DNA from 4 places in the Collibacillus ludicampi genome. Region 1 is predicted to be linked to each of the others. Evidence: predicted binding sites of a transcription regulator. Region 1 holds the regulator's gene; each other region holds the start of a gene.
The links. The regulator Rex, encoded in region 1, represses fermentation and respiration genes when NADH is low (regulators of the CRP and FNR family bind a similar motif). The targets are predictions, from matches to a motif close to TTGTGAAATATTTCACAA.
Positions count from the first base shown of each region.

Region 2: DNHGIG_RS10180 (hemerythrin domain-containing protein) is a predicted target of Rex. The motif match lies at 2,451-2,468, and genes of this name have one in related genera.
Region 3: DNHGIG_RS16320 (helical membrane plugin domain-containing protein) is a predicted target of Rex. The motif match lies at 1,852-1,869, and genes of this name have one in related genera.
Region 4: DNHGIG_RS10060 (ubiquinol oxidase subunit II) is a predicted target of Rex. The motif match lies at 1,782-1,799, and genes of this name have one in related genera.

Region 1 covers NZ_BOQE01000001.1:3,730,386-3,734,602, forward strand. The annotation lists gene ligD (non-homologous end-joining DNA ligase) at 1-336, shown strand, start outside; gene ku (non-homologous end joining protein Ku) at 344-1,195, opposite strand; gene DNHGIG_RS18845 (redox-sensing transcriptional repressor Rex) at 1,300-1,926, opposite strand; gene dinG (ATP-dependent DNA helicase DinG) at 1,996-4,217, opposite strand, start outside.
Region 2 covers NZ_BOQE01000001.1:2,017,166-2,021,382, reverse strand. The annotation lists gene DNHGIG_RS10190 (DUF2935 domain-containing protein) at 1-787, shown strand, start outside; gene DNHGIG_RS10185 (YheC/YheD family endospore coat-associated protein) at 743-1,900, opposite strand; gene DNHGIG_RS10180 (hemerythrin domain-containing protein) at 2,750-3,556, shown strand; gene hcp (hydroxylamine reductase) at 3,833-4,217, shown strand, end outside.
Region 3 covers NZ_BOQE01000001.1:3,207,870-3,212,086, forward strand. The annotation lists gene DNHGIG_RS16305 (metal-dependent hydrolase) at 1-528, shown strand, start outside; gene DNHGIG_RS16310 (hypothetical protein) at 553-825, shown strand; gene DNHGIG_RS16315 (TcpE family conjugal transfer membrane protein) at 832-1,425, shown strand; gene DNHGIG_RS16320 (helical membrane plugin domain-containing protein) at 2,034-2,561, shown strand; gene hypA (hydrogenase maturation nickel metallochaperone HypA) at 2,554-2,937, shown strand; gene hypB (hydrogenase nickel incorporation protein HypB) at 2,903-3,598, shown strand; gene DNHGIG_RS16335 (hydrogenase small subunit) at 3,672-4,217, shown strand, end outside.
Region 4 covers NZ_BOQE01000001.1:1,991,021-1,995,237, reverse strand. The annotation lists gene qoxB (cytochrome aa3 quinol oxidase subunit I) at 1-697, opposite strand, end outside; gene DNHGIG_RS10060 (ubiquinol oxidase subunit II) at 723-1,679, opposite strand; gene DNHGIG_RS10055 (DUF420 domain-containing protein) at 1,907-2,395, opposite strand; gene rlmD (23S rRNA (uracil(1939)-C(5))-methyltransferase RlmD) at 2,553-3,938, opposite strand; gene DNHGIG_RS10045 (cyclodeaminase/cyclohydrolase family protein) at 4,000-4,217, opposite strand, start outside.

The DNA.
Region 1 (4,217 bases):
GGCTTCACGTTAAGCGGCGGAGTTGTCAATTCCGTTTTGTTAGGACTCTACGACGATGAAGAAAACCTCTGGTACATCGGCCACACGGGAACCGGGAAGATATCTCGCGAGGAATGGAGAGCTCTGACTGAAATCTTAAAACCGCTCGTCGTCAAAGAACGCCCTTTTGTCAACAAACCGGAAAGATATTCGGATGCATTCTGGGTTCAACCGGTTATTACAGTGAAAATAAAATATTCGGAATGGAAGGAAGGTCGTTCCCTACGTCAACCTTCCATCCAAGGGTTTATCGAAGTACCTGTGCGGGAATGTAAAATAAGGGGACAATTAAAATAAGATGTATTTATGTATTCGCTCGCCTTCTCCTGCGGCGCGGTTGCTTCCCTTCTTGTTCATCGCCGACCGCTTTTTGCCATTGGGATTGATCTTCAGGCTTACGTCCGCGCGTTTGTTGCAAACTTTCTTGCAACACTTTCATCAGATCGACCACGCGCCCCTGTGCGGGTTCCGGAGTCACTTCGATTTCTTGTCCTTGCACCTTCGCTTCGAGAAGGCGATTACGATAATCATCCGTATACTTTGTCGGATCGAAAGGAACGGATAATTGTTCGATCAATTGAGTCGCCATTTGCATCTCTTTTTCTTCAATCGAAACTTCAGGTAGTTGCGGAAGCAAAGCGGTAGACCGCACTTCATCCGGATAGAAAATCGATTCCAGAACCAATACGTTTTCATAACAGCGAATCACACAGAGATTCTGCTTGGTTCTCAGTGTCATGCGGGCGACCGCTATTTTGCCCGTTTCCCGCATCGCATTCCGCAGAAGCGAGTAAGCTTTATTGCCCGTTTCATCGGATACCAGATAATAACTTTTGTCAAAAAAAATAGGATCGATTTCTTTCAGATCAACAAATTCAACGATATTGATCGTTTTCTCCTTTCCGGGCGCCAATTCCTTCAGCTCTTCTTCTTCAAAAAGTATATACTGCCCAGGCTGATATTCATAACCTTTCACGATCTCATCCCATTCGACTTCTCGGTTACAATTTGGACACATGCGGACATATTTGATCGGTGTATGGCATTCTTTATGAAGATAACGGAAAGTCACATCTTTGTTCTCGGTAGCCGCATACATCTTAATCGGTACATTCACTAACCCAAAAGAGATCGATCCTTTCCACATCGTATGCATGAAAGATCCCCCGTTCTCATCAAGTAGTTTTGTACGTTTATCTTGCGCGAGAACGAGAAAAATAATAACAGGCCACTCCCAACCGATGGTGGGTGGCCTGTCTGTTAATCCACATAATACGCGAGTGATTGTAATTCAGTTGTCAAATCCGCGTTCCGTAGATGGACGTGTGAAGGTACCTTTAACGTTGCGGGAGCAAAGTTTAAGATCGCAGTAACTCCTGCAGCGATCAATTGATCGACGACTTTCTGCGCTTCGGTAGCAGGTACCGTAATAATTCCCATTTTTATATCTTTCTCTTTGACAGTCTCCTGTAACTCGGAGACCGGTTGTACTTTCAGATGACCAACCGACATCCCCCATTTGTTTGGATCCGCGTCGAAGATGGCGGCAATCGACAGCTTTTCACGGGTGAATCGGTTATAGTTTGACAATGCAATCCCAAGATGGCCCGCCCCGACGAGGCCGACATTTATATGCCGGTTAATCTTTAAAATCTCTTTGATTTTCGATATTAAATAGGATACTTCATAACCAATCCCTTTCCTCCCAAACTCGCCGAAATAAGCCAAGTCTTTGCGAATTTGGGCCGGGTTCATATCTAACTTTTGCCCTAGTTCATGAGAGGAAACTTTTTTAATATTCATATCTTGCAAATGTTGTAAGTAACGTAAATAAATAGGTAATCTACCAACGACAGCTTCAGAGATCTTGATTTTTTTTTGTTGCAGATGATTCCCCCCCTTTTTTATTATTTTATATATTTCTTTATAACAAAGGTAATTCCTGTTGATCTGTAATTAATGTTCGTGAGACTCGACCTCTTTTTTCTTCAACCAATTGTAAATCACTTTCCAGATTTCGCGCTCTGTCCCTTGATAAAACCAAGGCCCCGGAAGCGAACGGATAAAATGCCTGCCATATCTAGCATCAATGATGCGCCGATCATAGACGACGATCGCCCCGACATCTCGTTTGGAGCGAATGAGTCGGCCAAACCCTTGTTTGAATCGAACGATCGCCTGAGGAACCGAATAGCTCATAAATGCGTTCTTTCCCGCCGCTTCCAGCGCTTCCGTACGTGCGGCGACTACAGGGTGGTTCGGGGGCCAGAAAGGCAAACGCACGATGACCAAACAAGACAAATCTTCACCTGGAATATCCACCCCTTCCCAAAAGGAGTTTGCACCAAAGAGAACTGCGCGAGGATGCCTTTGGAATTCGGCCACTAAGCGATGTCTGGAAGAACTGTCGATTCCGTGCGCGTATAACTGAATCCCGTGTTCCGCAAGCTTCGGCTTGACCAACAAATACGTATCGCGTAACATGCGGTGCGATGTAAACAATACCAGCATCCTTCCCTGCGAGATCCTGGCGAGCGCAGTGATCGACTCGCTCAAAGAGGCGACAAACGATTCTTCCGGAACGTCGCGTACTGGCATCACATCGGACGGAACACACAACAATGCCTGTTTTTTATAATCAAACGGCGATTCCAGAGCAAGTGTCAAGAGCCTGCCATTCTCCTCACTCGCCGTTAAACCCAAACGATCCGCCACATACTTGAAAGTCTGATTCACTGTCAGCGTGGCGGATGTCAGAACCACCGACTCTTTTTTATTATAAAGAAACTCGTGTAACAGAGGCCCTACATGAATCGGCGCCGTATAGAGATAAGCGACGGGCCTTGTGCTTTTCTCTTCCGCCTCAATCCATAGAACCGCATTTTGTTCCTCTCCTGCACCTTTAAAAAATTTGGCCATCGTTGACCACTGGCGATCCACTTCTCTCACTTGGCCCGTAATATCGGTAACCATTCCTATAATTAAATCGTCGGTAGGCAAGTCGTCCAACTGATCTTCCAACTTTTTCATCGTGTTTCGCAAGGTGGTGACTTCGGTTTGAAAGTTCGAGAAAGCGGAAAGAATTCCTTCCCATTCCTCTTTCTCTACAAATTCTCCACGGATGCGGAGAACGAAACGACCCGCGTCTTGATTTGAGGCATGCTGTAACGTAAAGGTATGAATGAGACGAAACAATTCCTCCACATGTGTGCGCACGACCGAAACCTGCTCGCGCATCCGTTCGATCGGGCCGAGCAGGGAAGAAAACATACTTCCTTCTCCTTCAGACAAAATATATTTTTGCAGTTGTACGAGAAGTCCGTTTTTATGATCGCGCGCCAAACGATTCAACGCGCCTGTCAATTGAAAATAATTCGCCTCGTCCCCTAAATGGCGTGTGGCTTCATCTTCCAAATGATGGGCTTCATCGATGACAAGATGCGTAAAACCCGGCAAGACGTTATGTTCCGCTTTGATATCCGTAAAAATAAGCGAATGGTTCGTGATCACCACATCTGACTGTTGCGCTCGTGCCTTCGCTTTATGATAATAACAGTTTTTGAACCAGGGACACTGTTTGTTGATACAGGAATTGGCATCACTCATCACGCGATGCCAATGTTCCGCCTGCTGGCCGTATAACGTGAGTTCCTCCCGATCCCCCGCTTCCGTTTCAATCAACCACGTTAACATGCGAAGGAAGAATTTGCGCTCCTCCCTGTCGTCCATCAAGCCCAAGCTATTGATGCCCGTCGCGACTTTACGCATGCAGACATAATTATTGCGCCCTTTAAAAACGGATATTTCAAAAGGAAAATCAAGAATTTTCTTCAATAAGGGGATATCCCGCTCTTTTAATTGTTCCTGTAGATTGATTGTATGCGTTGCGACGATGACACGCTGGCCACTTGTCTTCGCATAATAGATGGCTGGAACCAGATAGGCGAGCGATTTGCCCGTCCCCGTCCCCGCTTCAATCATCCCGTGTTTTCGTTCCTGAAAGGCACGTGCGACCATGCGAATCATGGATAACTGGGCAGGACGCTCTTCATAATGATCATAAAGACGGGACAGAGGGCCTCCATTCGCAAGTATCTGTACGACTTGATCCTGATTGAATGAATCGGATGTTTCCCCTTCTTTCCTGTCATTCTCCGGGACTTCGACGACTCGATGCA
Region 2 (4,217 bases), 1.7 Mb from region 1:
GGAATCAATCAATGAAAATCTGTTCTGGTTACGCATCATGAAGGAGCATGCGCTGTTCATGTCTGAAGGATTTGATCGAAACGATAAGGATTTAATCCGGGAGGCGGATCAGTTCTTCGACATGTTTGACAGGCGATTGACGGAAACAAGATCGTTGCGCCTGGATGCCGATGTTGTACGCCGATTCAATGAGGGGAGCATTTCATTGACGAGACGCTTTCGAGACTTCAAGTCAAAAGTTCTCTTGTTGATCATCACTTGCAAAATCAGGGGCTTTAACTTTCCACTACTCATTGATCACACTGCCCGCGAAGCCGGGTATTTTGTTCTCACACTTGAAAATCTGAATGCAGGGAAGTCCGAACCTCTTGCAGATAAGATTGTAGATGAAAATGTATTTTGGCTTCGGATCATGGCCGACCATAGTAAATTTATTGCCTCGTTACTCGATCCATCGGAGAGAAAGCTGGTGACAGTCGCAAGCACATTCTCTGATGAGTTTGATCAACTGTTAGCCCAAGCTCGCGATCTCGAATCTATGGTGAAGCAGACAGAACCTTCGTTCTTCCAAACACTCACCCGCTTCACGGGAGATGTTCAGTCGGCAACCACCGATCTGCGTAACTTTAAGAAAGATGCACGTGATCTGATCCGACAATGCAAAGTTTTAAGTCTGATCAATCCAATACTGGCCGATCATGTTACTCGTGAAGCGAATAAGTTTCTCTCCATTCTTAATGACCTATCGAAGCGTGCGGATAGAGCTTCGGTCTTGATCGAGGAGTAATTTTTTTCGTTGTCGATTTTTCCTTTCCTTTTTTAGTAAATTTGATGTGTATTTAGGCGGTTGTTTGCATAAATAGATGGCAAACTCAACAATTCTCTTCGCTATCTTTTGAGAACGTGGATCGGCTTCTTCCATCTTTAAAAAAGGCTTGGCATTTGCTTCGAGAAACCAGAAACGCCTGTTTCGGTCAAGAATCATATCAAGCCCTAATTCCCCTATAGTCCCCGGAAGAACAGAATCGAGATGATGGGCACAAGCAAGTGCATGTTTGCGTAACGTGCTTCGTTCGGCTTGAGTGAGTAAATCTTTTAGGGGATGTCCGTTAGCCCCCGCATGTATGTTGGAAACGATTTGTCCGTGAGCGGCAAGACGAGCGAATTGATTGGTGATCACAAATTTTCCGTTGCCGTTTTTTTGAACCAAGATGCGAATATCAAAGGGATGGCGGTTGTACTCAGCACGTGAAATCCCCTGTTGTATGAGATAATGCTCGGTCGATAGCAGTTCTTTCAAGAAGGATACCAATTCCGTTTCTCCTAGTTGATCCATTGAAGAATGATCACTGGATTCCAGAGTAAAGCCAAACGGTTCCTTAACCAGACGATAAACACCTCTCCCCAAGCTTCCTGCATCCGGCTTTAACCAAACCTCTTCCCAGTCAGATGCTCTCCGAATGACGCTTTGAGCTTTAACGACCATCTCGGTTTTAGGAAGGAGCAAGTCTTTAGGGAGATCTTTCTTACATTGGGAGTAAATCTGCCATTTGGAGAAAAACCCGGTACGATTGAACATTCGTCCACCCGTATACTTGAGAATGGATCGTTTGAAATTGATGTAATCGGGATCAGTTTCAAGAGAACGTAACGGAATTCGATCGTAAACCACATGCGGGAATGGGACAAAAGATTCAATCCATGTGTTGCCTTGAAAGGAGTACGCACGTAGTTTTCCGTTTGTGTTGCCCAGATCTTGAGGAAAAAAAACGTAACAACCAATTCCTAATGAGTATGCAGCCTTATGGATCGCTTCAAAGAACGAGGTCTGTAAACCGAAAGGACGGTCTTTACTTTCATCCCCCTGCCATACAGAGAGGATCCCGAGAATCGGTTTCATGGAGGAACACCTCTCACAAAAGTCTTGTTATTCATTGTTATGCGAAACTCATTGCATGATTGATTCTCATATGAAGTTTTGAACAGCTAAATATTCATTTTCAAAGATGCGTACGGTAAGGGAGTTATCTATGGGGAGGATCGTTTCATTCAGTCTACACATAAGCAGCCTAAACCTTTAACGTGAGGTTGAGGCTGCTTCAAAATGAGTGCTTGGGTGGGTGTATCGCTTTGCGCTTGGGTTCGATGAAGGTCGTCATTGAGGCATATGCTTTGCGCTCATGCTCCGTGGAGGTCGTCTTGCATGGAATAATAAACAAATGTTGCAAGACGACCTCCAAGGTCGCTATTATGCGCAAAGCATATGGCCTCTTGAACGGTTTAAGGAAGCGGAACGACCTTCAACTCACCTCTGCGCTGCAAAGCGATACAACCCACCCAAAAGATACTCCGTTGCATTAGGCAGCTTAAATCTCTCTTCCCACACAAGAAACTTATCATCTTCTGATGGCGCCGTCGCTTGCGGCATGGAGGGCTACATTGAAAGTTGATTGTGATTTATATCACAACTCGGATGATTTCCCCACTCTATTATGAATGTACAAAGCTTCCGATTCGGTTCGCGTATCGAGTACTGCCTTCACAGTCAGTACTTTTTGAACTTGTATCAGGGCAATAACAACCTTTTGACACTCCTGGGAATCACTCGCGATAGGTTAAATTATCAATGTTTATTATGGAGGAAAACTGATAATACGATGCCTTTCATACCCATGCGTGTAGTCAACATTCGGGTTGAAGCCGAATCGAAAGCCAGAAAACCATCGACACGCTTCAAAGGAGGATTCAGATGAAAGTCTATCATTTAAACTTTACGGAATCGTTTATCCGACCCGTGTTGGATAACGGGGTGTCAAAAGTGGTTCAATTCTCCTTTTCGAAAGGGAAGGTTCTGGAGAAACATAAGACATCCAGTGATATTTTGGTATTCGTGCTGCAGGGTAAAATCCGATTCAAGGCAAACGAAGAAGTGATCCTACAATCTGGCGATATGGTAAGCCTCGAAAAACATGTAGAGCACTCGATCGAAGCGATCGAGGAAAGTCTGGTGGTGCTGGTACTCACCCCGAGTCCAGTATCCAATCAGGAAATAGGAAGCGAACCAAGAAAAAGTGTTGAGAACAGTTCGAACGCGAAAGCGGCTGTCTCCCCGCAATTATGGTCGTTTGTCGAAGAACATGCGGAACTGCTGGAAGTGTTAGACCGGACGGCAGGCGGTTATCATGCTGAAACCTACGACCTAGCAGACAAAATGGTTCATGAAGAGCTTAACAAACATTTTCGTTACGAAGAGGAAATCTTATTTCCGCTTTTGGGGAAATATATCGGGACAAATGCAGGCCCGATCGCGGTCATGCTTTCCGAACACAAGATCATCCGGGACAACCACGAGACCTTTCGGAAGCGTCTTCAAGATTTGAAAAATCATAAGGGCAGTGAGTCCGACGTAGTACAGGCGTTCAAGCCGTTGGAAAGTGTATTACGGGCACATATCATGAAAGAAGACAACGTATTATTCCCTATGGCGAGCAGTGTCATGTCGGAAGAGGATAAAAATGAGGTCGCTCGCAAAGTGAATGAGGAAAAACAATTGTAAATTATATCTTTTCTCGAAAAACAATCATGTTCCGACCGGGTGTCAATAGACTCCACAAACAATAGAATCAATAGCCTCAAAAAAGAGCCTGGTTCAATCACTTTTTTGAAACAGGCTCTTTCTTTGCTGAATTTTGTCTAGTTTGTGAAACAGATCACAAAGTGTGATTCTTATCACACCAGAACCACTGATTTCAAAGAATAATGGATATAGACACAGAGATAAAACAAGAGGAGTTACATCCAAAAGAATTATTAGGATAAGGAGGCCATATCCGTGTTTTGTTATCAATGTGAGCAAACAGCGATTGGCGGTTGCAAAGTTGTCGGCGTATGTGGGAAAAATGAAGATCTGGCAAGCATACAAGATACGATTATATTTGCTCTTAAAGGAATCGCTGCATATGCAACGCATGCAAGGGAATTGGGATACACGGATCCCGAAGTTGATGCGATTACACATGAGGCTTTATACTTCACATTAACAAATGTAAACTTTAATTTACAAGAGCATATTGATATGGCCATGAAAGTGGGTTCAGCCGCAATCAAAGTGATGGATTTGCTGGATCGTGCACATACAGAACGGTTTGGTATCCCTCAGCCTATTACTGTCACGCAAAATAAAATCGAAGGGAAATGTATCGTCGTAACCGGTCATA
Region 3 (4,217 bases), 520 kb from region 1:
ACGCACCAGCCGGTTCTCACATGGCAGACAGCGGTGGCTCTATTAGGCGCCTACTTCGCCGGACCGGCGGCCGACGTAGATCAACCCCAGTCCTATGTGGGACAGAGGATATGGCCACTTGCAATAGCGTTAAGTGGGCTGGGAATCCGACATCGGACCCTGACCCACTCACTTTTGTTTCTGGCTGGTTTGTGGGGAGTGTTGCAACTCCTGCCTTTGTCGGATATGATCCGTTGGGCTATATGGATTGGCTATGCAAGTCACCCGCTGATAGATCTGTTCAACGAGGAAGGGGTCGAACTCCTGTGGCCATTACGCATTCGGGTGCGCTTGTTGCCGAGGTTTCTATCCATCCCTGTAGAGTCATTTGCCGAAACCTTGCTGAGAGGAGTGATGACCCTGTGTAGTTTCTGGTTACTGACACTGTATCTGCACCCCGTTGTCACGAAGTTGCCATTGCTAAGACCTATAACAGACGGAATCATCCAATTGATGCCGTCTGCTATTCAAACTTTTATTAATAAATGAGAGATAAATGAGAGGTGAATATACATGCCAACAACCGGAATTGGCCCTATTGACAACTTAGGTAAGCTGATCCTGAGTATTTTCGTTATACTTCTGTTTGTTATGATGGGTGGCCGATTAATCAAAATGCTTCACCGTCACGAATACGCCCAATTGGTTTCCACTCTCATGCTATTTGGCATTGCTTTGTGGTTTATTATTGACCCCGCCAGCCTGATCAACATCTTCAAGTCGATCTTCAGCGGCGCAGCAGGTAAGCTGGGTGGCGGCGGTGGCGGAGCCGGAACAGGACAGTGATAAAATATGGCCTATCGTACGTATCGGAACCTGTATCGTATCCGTCCGTCCCTGTCCTCGATCGGGCAGGGGCGGTACCGAATCCGATTGCCTCGGGGTATGCAAATTACGGGAGATACCGCGATCCTCACGGCTGTCTTATGGTTGCCGTGTTCGATCACTGTTGGACCTTTCCTCAGTTACTATATTCCTCTCGGTCCTTTCCTCCTGGGCCTTGGTGTAGCCGGAATTATTGGCTACCAGCTGAGTAAGCTGGATCCGGCGGGAAAAACCGTGGTGCTTTACTTGTATGACTTTGTGAGATACCTGTTTCGCTCAAAGGTTCATGACGGCTGGGAATCTCGCCCGAATCCGAAAGGACGACCGGAATCGGTCTCGTGGAGTGCGCGGGTGTCTCTCGTAGAAGATGGTCGGGTCGCCAGTCTGCCAGCGAAGGGCCGGGTGACACAGCTGGAGTTGAGGGTGCCAGCGCACGTGAAGGTGAAAAAAGGAGAGGTGATCATACAGCACAGGGGAAAACGCTTGTCTCCGGGGTGGTATGAGATCACGGAAGGGAAGGTCATGCCGAAACGTCTACCGCCAAAATTAAAGAGAAGCTAATATTCTCCCTCTTTGCTAATAAGTGGAGGGGGAGTAGGGGTCAAGGGTACGCCTCGCCTCCACCACTGAACCCCCTGCATTATACTCAATGTCGTAAGTCCCGTCGTTTTCGGGATTTGGCAGAACGAAAATGCGTTCGATAAATTCAGCGAGTACCTGCTTCTTATCTTTATCGTCTGAGGATTGAAGCAGGGCTTTTTTATTTTCATGACCTGGAGAATACGGCTTTCTCCCGCGCTTCATTTATACATTTTTTCTCTCCACCATTCATACCTCTTTTTACCCGTTCAGCCAGATTAAATATTCCTTATCGTTATTAGAAATTCTCAACCGACTTGGTTGTTCTATAGCAATCCTATCTTTTCTGATGTACCGCTCCGCGTGTTCAGCGATTGTGAACCCGTTTTTACGTATAATAGCGCACTCATCTGAATTAATTGACGAGTCAGATTTTTGTGTGATAGAATTTTAACTACACGTAAATTTATCCATACTTATTAAGGTTTTATTAAGAAAATATGTGAATGAAGGGTGAGAGAGGAAAGCGGTAACGTACCTAAAAAGACACGCTTCTTATCTCTTCGTTTTTCACGAAAGGAGGGGGTCTCATGGTGGAAATGGGGAAAGGGGCGGTCGTGGAGGCGCCGATCGATCAATTGTTGGTAGAAAAACTTGCGGATCCGCAAACGATTGAGAAACTGGTTCGCCTACTCGACAAGCTCGAGCATGTAACGTTTCTCCTCGATATGTTAGAAAATTTCCTTCGTCGCGGGCCTGAAATCGCTGATTCAATCAACGATCTCGTCGTTACTTTACGAGAAAGCTTGTCCAAGCCCGAATACGTTTCGCGCTTTGAGCTCGCCTTTACCGCCGTGCGTCGAATGCAGGAGTTTCTCGATTCACCTCAAGTTCAAGAGTTATTCAAATCCGATGTCCTTGACGTGCGTTCGGTACAAATGCTTGGAAAAGTGTCTCGTTCTATGATCCAAGCCTCTACAGAAACGGCACAGACAGGCATAAAACGGGTGGGGCTTCTCGGACTCATGCGGACATTGGGTGATCCGGAGGTGCAACCGGCGCTCAATTTTGTTCTCAATTTCGCGAGACATATATCGAAGGAGCTTGCCGATGCATGAACTGTCCATCGCCCATAGCTTGGTTGAGATAGCCGTCGAAACAGCAGAAAATGCGCGGATGAAACGGGTAAAAGCCCTTTACTTGAAACTCGGTGCCTTGTCAGGTGTGGTCAAAGAAGCCTTGGAATTTTCCTTCGATGTGGTCATCCAGGGGACGCCTCTTGAAGGGGCGAGGCTTGTGATTGAGGATGTTCCTGTAAAAGTATTCTGTCCTGATTGCCAAGAAGCGCATAAGTTGCCTGAACCGTTTCCTATGCGATGCCCTGTGTGTGGAACGAGAACAGGTCAAGTGCTCGAGGGGCGCGAGTTGGAATTATATTCCTTGGAGGGAGGCGAAGGAGATGCAGCAGATGACGCTAAACCCCCGAATTGTTGAAATTCGCCAGAACGTCCTTAAGAAAAACGATCTCCTTGCTCGGGAGTTACGAAAGCGGTTTCGTGAGACCGGTGTCTACGTCGTCAATTTGGTCTCAAGCCCGGGAGCGGGAAAAACGACGCTGCTTACAGAAATGTTGACTCGCCTTGGTGAACGGTATGGTGTGGCAGCGTTGGTCGGTGATTTAGCCACAGAAAACGATGCGGAACGTTTGCGTCAAAGCGGAGCGAAAGTACGTCAAATCACCACGGGTACAGTTTGTCACCTTGAGGCGGACATGATTGAAAGATCCTTAGAAGGATGGAACTTAGAAGATATCGATTTTCTCTTTATCGAAAACGTTGGCAATCTCGTATGTCCTGCGAGTTACGATTTAGGGGAAAATCAGCGCGTTGTTCTCTTTTCTGTGACGGAAGGCGAAGACAAGCCGGTGAAATATCCTACCATCGTGAACAGCGCCGATGTGGCGGTTATTACCAAGATTGACTTGGCCGAAGCGGTGGGATTTCAACGGGATCGTTTCAATGAAGCGTTGAACGAGGTAAGACCAGGTATCCCCATTCTTGAAGTTTCTGTCCGCACGGGAGAAGGGATCGACGAGTGGATATCCCGTTTGGAGGCTGCCAAAGAAGCGTTCGAAAAAACGGTCGGTTCCTCGTAATCGATCATCCAATCGATACAACAATTCGCATCACATTTGACTCATAGAACTCGTGTTTTTGGAGGTGGAGGAAGTGGCGAATGTCCTTTGGATGCACGGCGGTGCGTGCAATGGAAACACCCAATCGTTTTTAAATGCTGAAGAGCCGACAGTGATTGATTTAGTCACTGATTTCGGTATCAATATCCTCTATCATCATTCTTTGTCTATGGAATTCGGCGACCAAGTGCGCCGTTTGTTCGATCAAATCCTAAATGACGAAATCCCGTTAGATATCTTTGTTGTTGAAGGGACGATCATTCAAGGGCCGAATGGAACGGGGCACTACGACATGCTCATGGATCGCCCGAAAAAAGATTGGATATGGGAATTCGCCCAAAAAGCCCAGTTTGTTGTTGCTATCGGCGATTGCGCATGCTGGGGCGGGATACCGGCGACGAAACCGAATCCGTCAGAATCGATAGGCCTCCAATATTTGAAGGAGGAACGTGGCGGATTTCTCGGATCCCATTTCCGTTCGAAAGCGGGATTGCCGGTGATCAATATTCCCGGTTGCCCGGCACACCCCGACTGGGTTTCGCAGATTCTCGTCGCTGTTGCCACTGGTCGCGTGGAAGAC
Region 4 (4,217 bases), 1.7 Mb from region 1:
CAAGCACAGACCAAGTAAAGAGCGGCATATACATCAATTTCATGCCGGGTGCCCGCATTTTTAAGATCGTCACAAGAAAGTTGATACCTGTCGCCAAACTGCCGATCCCCGATATCGAAAGGGAAAGCAGATAGAAGTTTTCACCGGGTCCAGGGTTAAATTCCAGTCCTGATAATGGTGGATAAGCGGTCCAACCCGAATTCGGAGAACCACCGATCACGAACGACAGGTTGAGGAGCATCGCTCCAAAGAAGAACAACCAAAAACTGATCGCGTTCAAATAGGGGTACGCGACGTCACGAGCCCCGATTTGAAGCGGAACTGCGATATTCATCATGGCGAAAATCAGGGGCATCGCCATAAACAGGATCATGATCGTTCCGTGCGTGGTAAAAATCTCGTTGTAATGCTCGGATTTAAGAAAATGCACGTTTGGCCATGCCAACTGCATACGCATCAAGAGAGCGTCGACACCGCCGCGGAACAGCATCAGAAGAGCAGCGATCATATACATGATACCGATTTTTTTATGGTCAACCGTGGTCAACCACTCGCGCCACAGCCAACCCCATTTCTTGTAATACGTAAGTACGAAGACAATCGCAAGGCTGACTAAAACGATAGAAACGTCCGCACCGTAAATCAACGGGTCTCCCGTGACGAAAAAGTGGGACGCGAAATCTTTTATGCTAGACATGGTTCTCCCCCTTCCTTAAGTCGTTTTAGTGACTCATGGAGTCTGACATCTGATGGTTTTGCATATCATGATTCATGTTTCCGCTTTGATCCTTTTGCTCATTGCCCATGAAATCGTGGTTCATATATTCTCCACCGTTTTTATCGACGATTTCTTCAAAAAGTCCTTGTGGATATGACGAGTATGTCAGAGTGTTACTTAAGACGCTTGGTTGCTTCAGCTTCTCATACCCGTCTTTCGTCAAACCAGGTGACGTTTGTTTCGCTTGCGTCACCCATGCATTGAACTCGGACTGCGGCTTTGCAATCACTTTGAATTGCATGTGCGCAAAACCTTCACCTGTAAAGCTCGCCCCGCTTCCGAAATACTCGCCCGGCTTATCCGCTTGCAACCAGAGCCTCATCGCCATACCGGGCATCGTATACTCTTGTCCGCCCAGTTGCGGAATCCAGAACGAGTTCATCGGCGAATCCGAGGTTAATACAAACTGAACGGGAACGCCCGCCGGGATTTCGACATAGTTGACGGTTGCCACCTTTTGATCGGGATAAGTAAATAACCATTTCCAGTTCAAGGATGTCACCTGAATGGTAACCGGTTTCACATCCTGCACCGGCGGCTTGGTCAAGGCGAATGTCGTTTTCGCCGTCGGAACAGCAAGAAGCAAGATGATGACGATCGGGATCCCCCACCAGATGATCTCAAGGACTTTGCTGTCCGCCCATTCCGGCATATAGGGCGCTTTGTTCCCCGGTACATCCCTGTAACGATAGACGATATATGCGAGAATCGCCATGACAGGAATGATGACGATCGCGACCAGTATGGTTGAAAGCACGATTAAATCATACTCGGTACGCGCGACCGGCCCCGCAGGATGAAGTACCATATATTCATCAGGTGAGCATCCTGCCATGAATACGGCTGTCAGTGCTGACAAAACAGCAAGTTTCACAAAATTCAACAGCCTTCTTTGCTTCATTGGTCTCTCTCCTTTCTTCTAACATTCCACATGAAGTGGTCTGATTTGACTCAACGAGCCAAAACTACGAGTTCGTTTAAAGTTCACACACTCGTAGATCTCATGTGAAAGTTATCACACAAAATTAAACCCTTCAATAAGATTATTAAAGTGTCATAAAGATGTCATGATCGTCTCATGAAAATGTCATGATCCTTTCAGAAAATTGTTGCTTGACTGCTTCCGCATCATGACCCGAATACTTTCGTCGTCGGCCCCGATGGGAAAATGACATAAAGCAGGAGAAATACGACAAGTCCACTTGCAACCGTGATAAACCAGATGGATACAGCCCAGGGGCCTAATTTCCGGTGTTTCGAAAAGTTTCGTTTGAATGCCAGCCGTAATACCAGTATGCCCAAGATTGCTGCAACAGTGGCAAGTGTGGAATGCATTTGCAAAAAGATTTCATACGGCAATCGCAGGTGTTCCGGTCCGCCAAATGCCGTTGTCCCAACCAGTACTGTTCTCAAAGCATAGCCTGTGAAAAACAGAACTGCGAAAACCGACCCCAGGATCATGAAACGCTTATGGATTTCAATCTGCTTCTTACGAATGAACCTCCACCCGATGGCCATGAAAGTCGCACTTAACAAAATACAAGCCTCGTTTATGTAGGGAAGATACTGCAGCATGACTTGGATCCATCCTTTCTTTTGATGGGGATCCCATTCCAATGGATTCGCCCTCCAAAATACTCGGATTGATTGTAACAAACCCATGGTAAATTCAGCAAGCTTAAAAAGATGCCAACGAGAATTTAATACCAATTCGAGAATGATGAGGTTCCCAGTGAGTGAGGGAACTATTCTGCTAGATTCTGGAAACCTTTACTTAGTCATTTCGTACAATCGATACTACAGCTTCCACATGATAGGTTTGCGGGAACATGTCCACCGGTTGTACCTCGAGAGTTTGATACCCGTGATCCTCCAAGTATCGTAAGTCTCTGGCCAACGTGCTCGGGTTACAACTTACATAAACGACCCGCTCCGGACGCATCGTTGCGATCGTCTGCAAAAGAGCTTCGTCACATCCTTTGCGAGGAGGATCGACGACCACGACGTCTGCGGAAACCCCTTTATCTTTGTTCAAAAATGGGATGACTTCTTCCGCTTTGCCCACGATAAAATCAACGTTCGAAATACCGTTTCGCTCGGCGTTTTTCTTCGCATCTTCGATCGCTTCAGGAATGACTTCGACCCCATAGACGTGCCTCGCCTTTTTCGCTAGAAATAGGGAGATCGTTCCGATCCCGCAATATGCGTCAATTACTTCTTCCACTCCTGTCAATTGCGCGTATTCGAGTGCTTTTTCATACAAAACGCGCGTTTGTACAGGATTCACTTGGAAAAAGGATCGCGGAGAAATTTCAAACTGGATGTCCCCGATGTAATCGGTGATCGTATCTTTTCCCCATAAGGTGATCGATTCCTGTCCGAAAATCACGTTCGTCTTTGCCGTATTGATATTCTGCACGATTGAGACTAGATGTGGAATTTCTCGTCGTAACCGCTCAATCAATCGGTCTTTCTTGGGCAAATAGCGCCCATTGGTCACGAGAACAACCATCGTTTCGCCTGTAAAGAAGCCGATGCGAGAGACGATATGGCGGATCAATCCTTTGTGACCGATCTCATCATAAGGCACAACTCCCAGTTCAGCGATCGCTTGTTTGACCGTTTTGAGTATATCATCCGCATAGGGATGCTGAATCGGGCATCCTTCCATATCGATGATTTCATGGGTTCTTGGCGCATAAAAACCTGCCACGACGTGTCCGTTCACGAGACTCACTGGAACCTGGGATTTGTTGCGATACTTCCAAGGTTCCTTCATTCCTAAAGTGGGATGTACAAGCACATGGCTAAGCTTCCCGATCCGCTCCAGTGCATCGACGACAATCTGTCGTTTATGAACCAATTGCGCCTCATAGCTCACATGTTGGAGATGGCATCCGCCACATTGGTGATAAATGGGGCAAGGAGGATCCATACGCACATCGCTCGGGGCGACGACCTCAAGCAGCCGACTCACGGCAAAGCTTTTATGTACCTTCATGATTTTTACGCGCACCCGCTCTCCCGTAAGAGCGCCCGCTACAAACACGGTAAATCCTTCGTACTTGCCGACGCCTTCCCCTTCATGACTCATCCCATGGATATCGAGTTCAATGATTTGATTTTGCTTCACCGGTACGCCAAGAACCTGCTTGGCCATCCTTCCACCTCATTTTCCAGATCGTCTTTTCATTTTTGACATTGCACGATCGCCAAGGAGTTCAGACAATCAAATTCGTTTTCGCCAAAATCCCATCGACTGCAAGATGCGCATCCTCTCGCCACATTGCGATCCGTTGCAAGAGAACGGAATCACCGTCTCCGTGCATGCGGATATTCGCAATCTCAATCTCATAGATCGCGTCTGCCGCTCCCTTACCCAGGTGAGCGACTGCGCGTGCATCAGCCAGCACGGATGGATGCAAACGATCCGCGACCT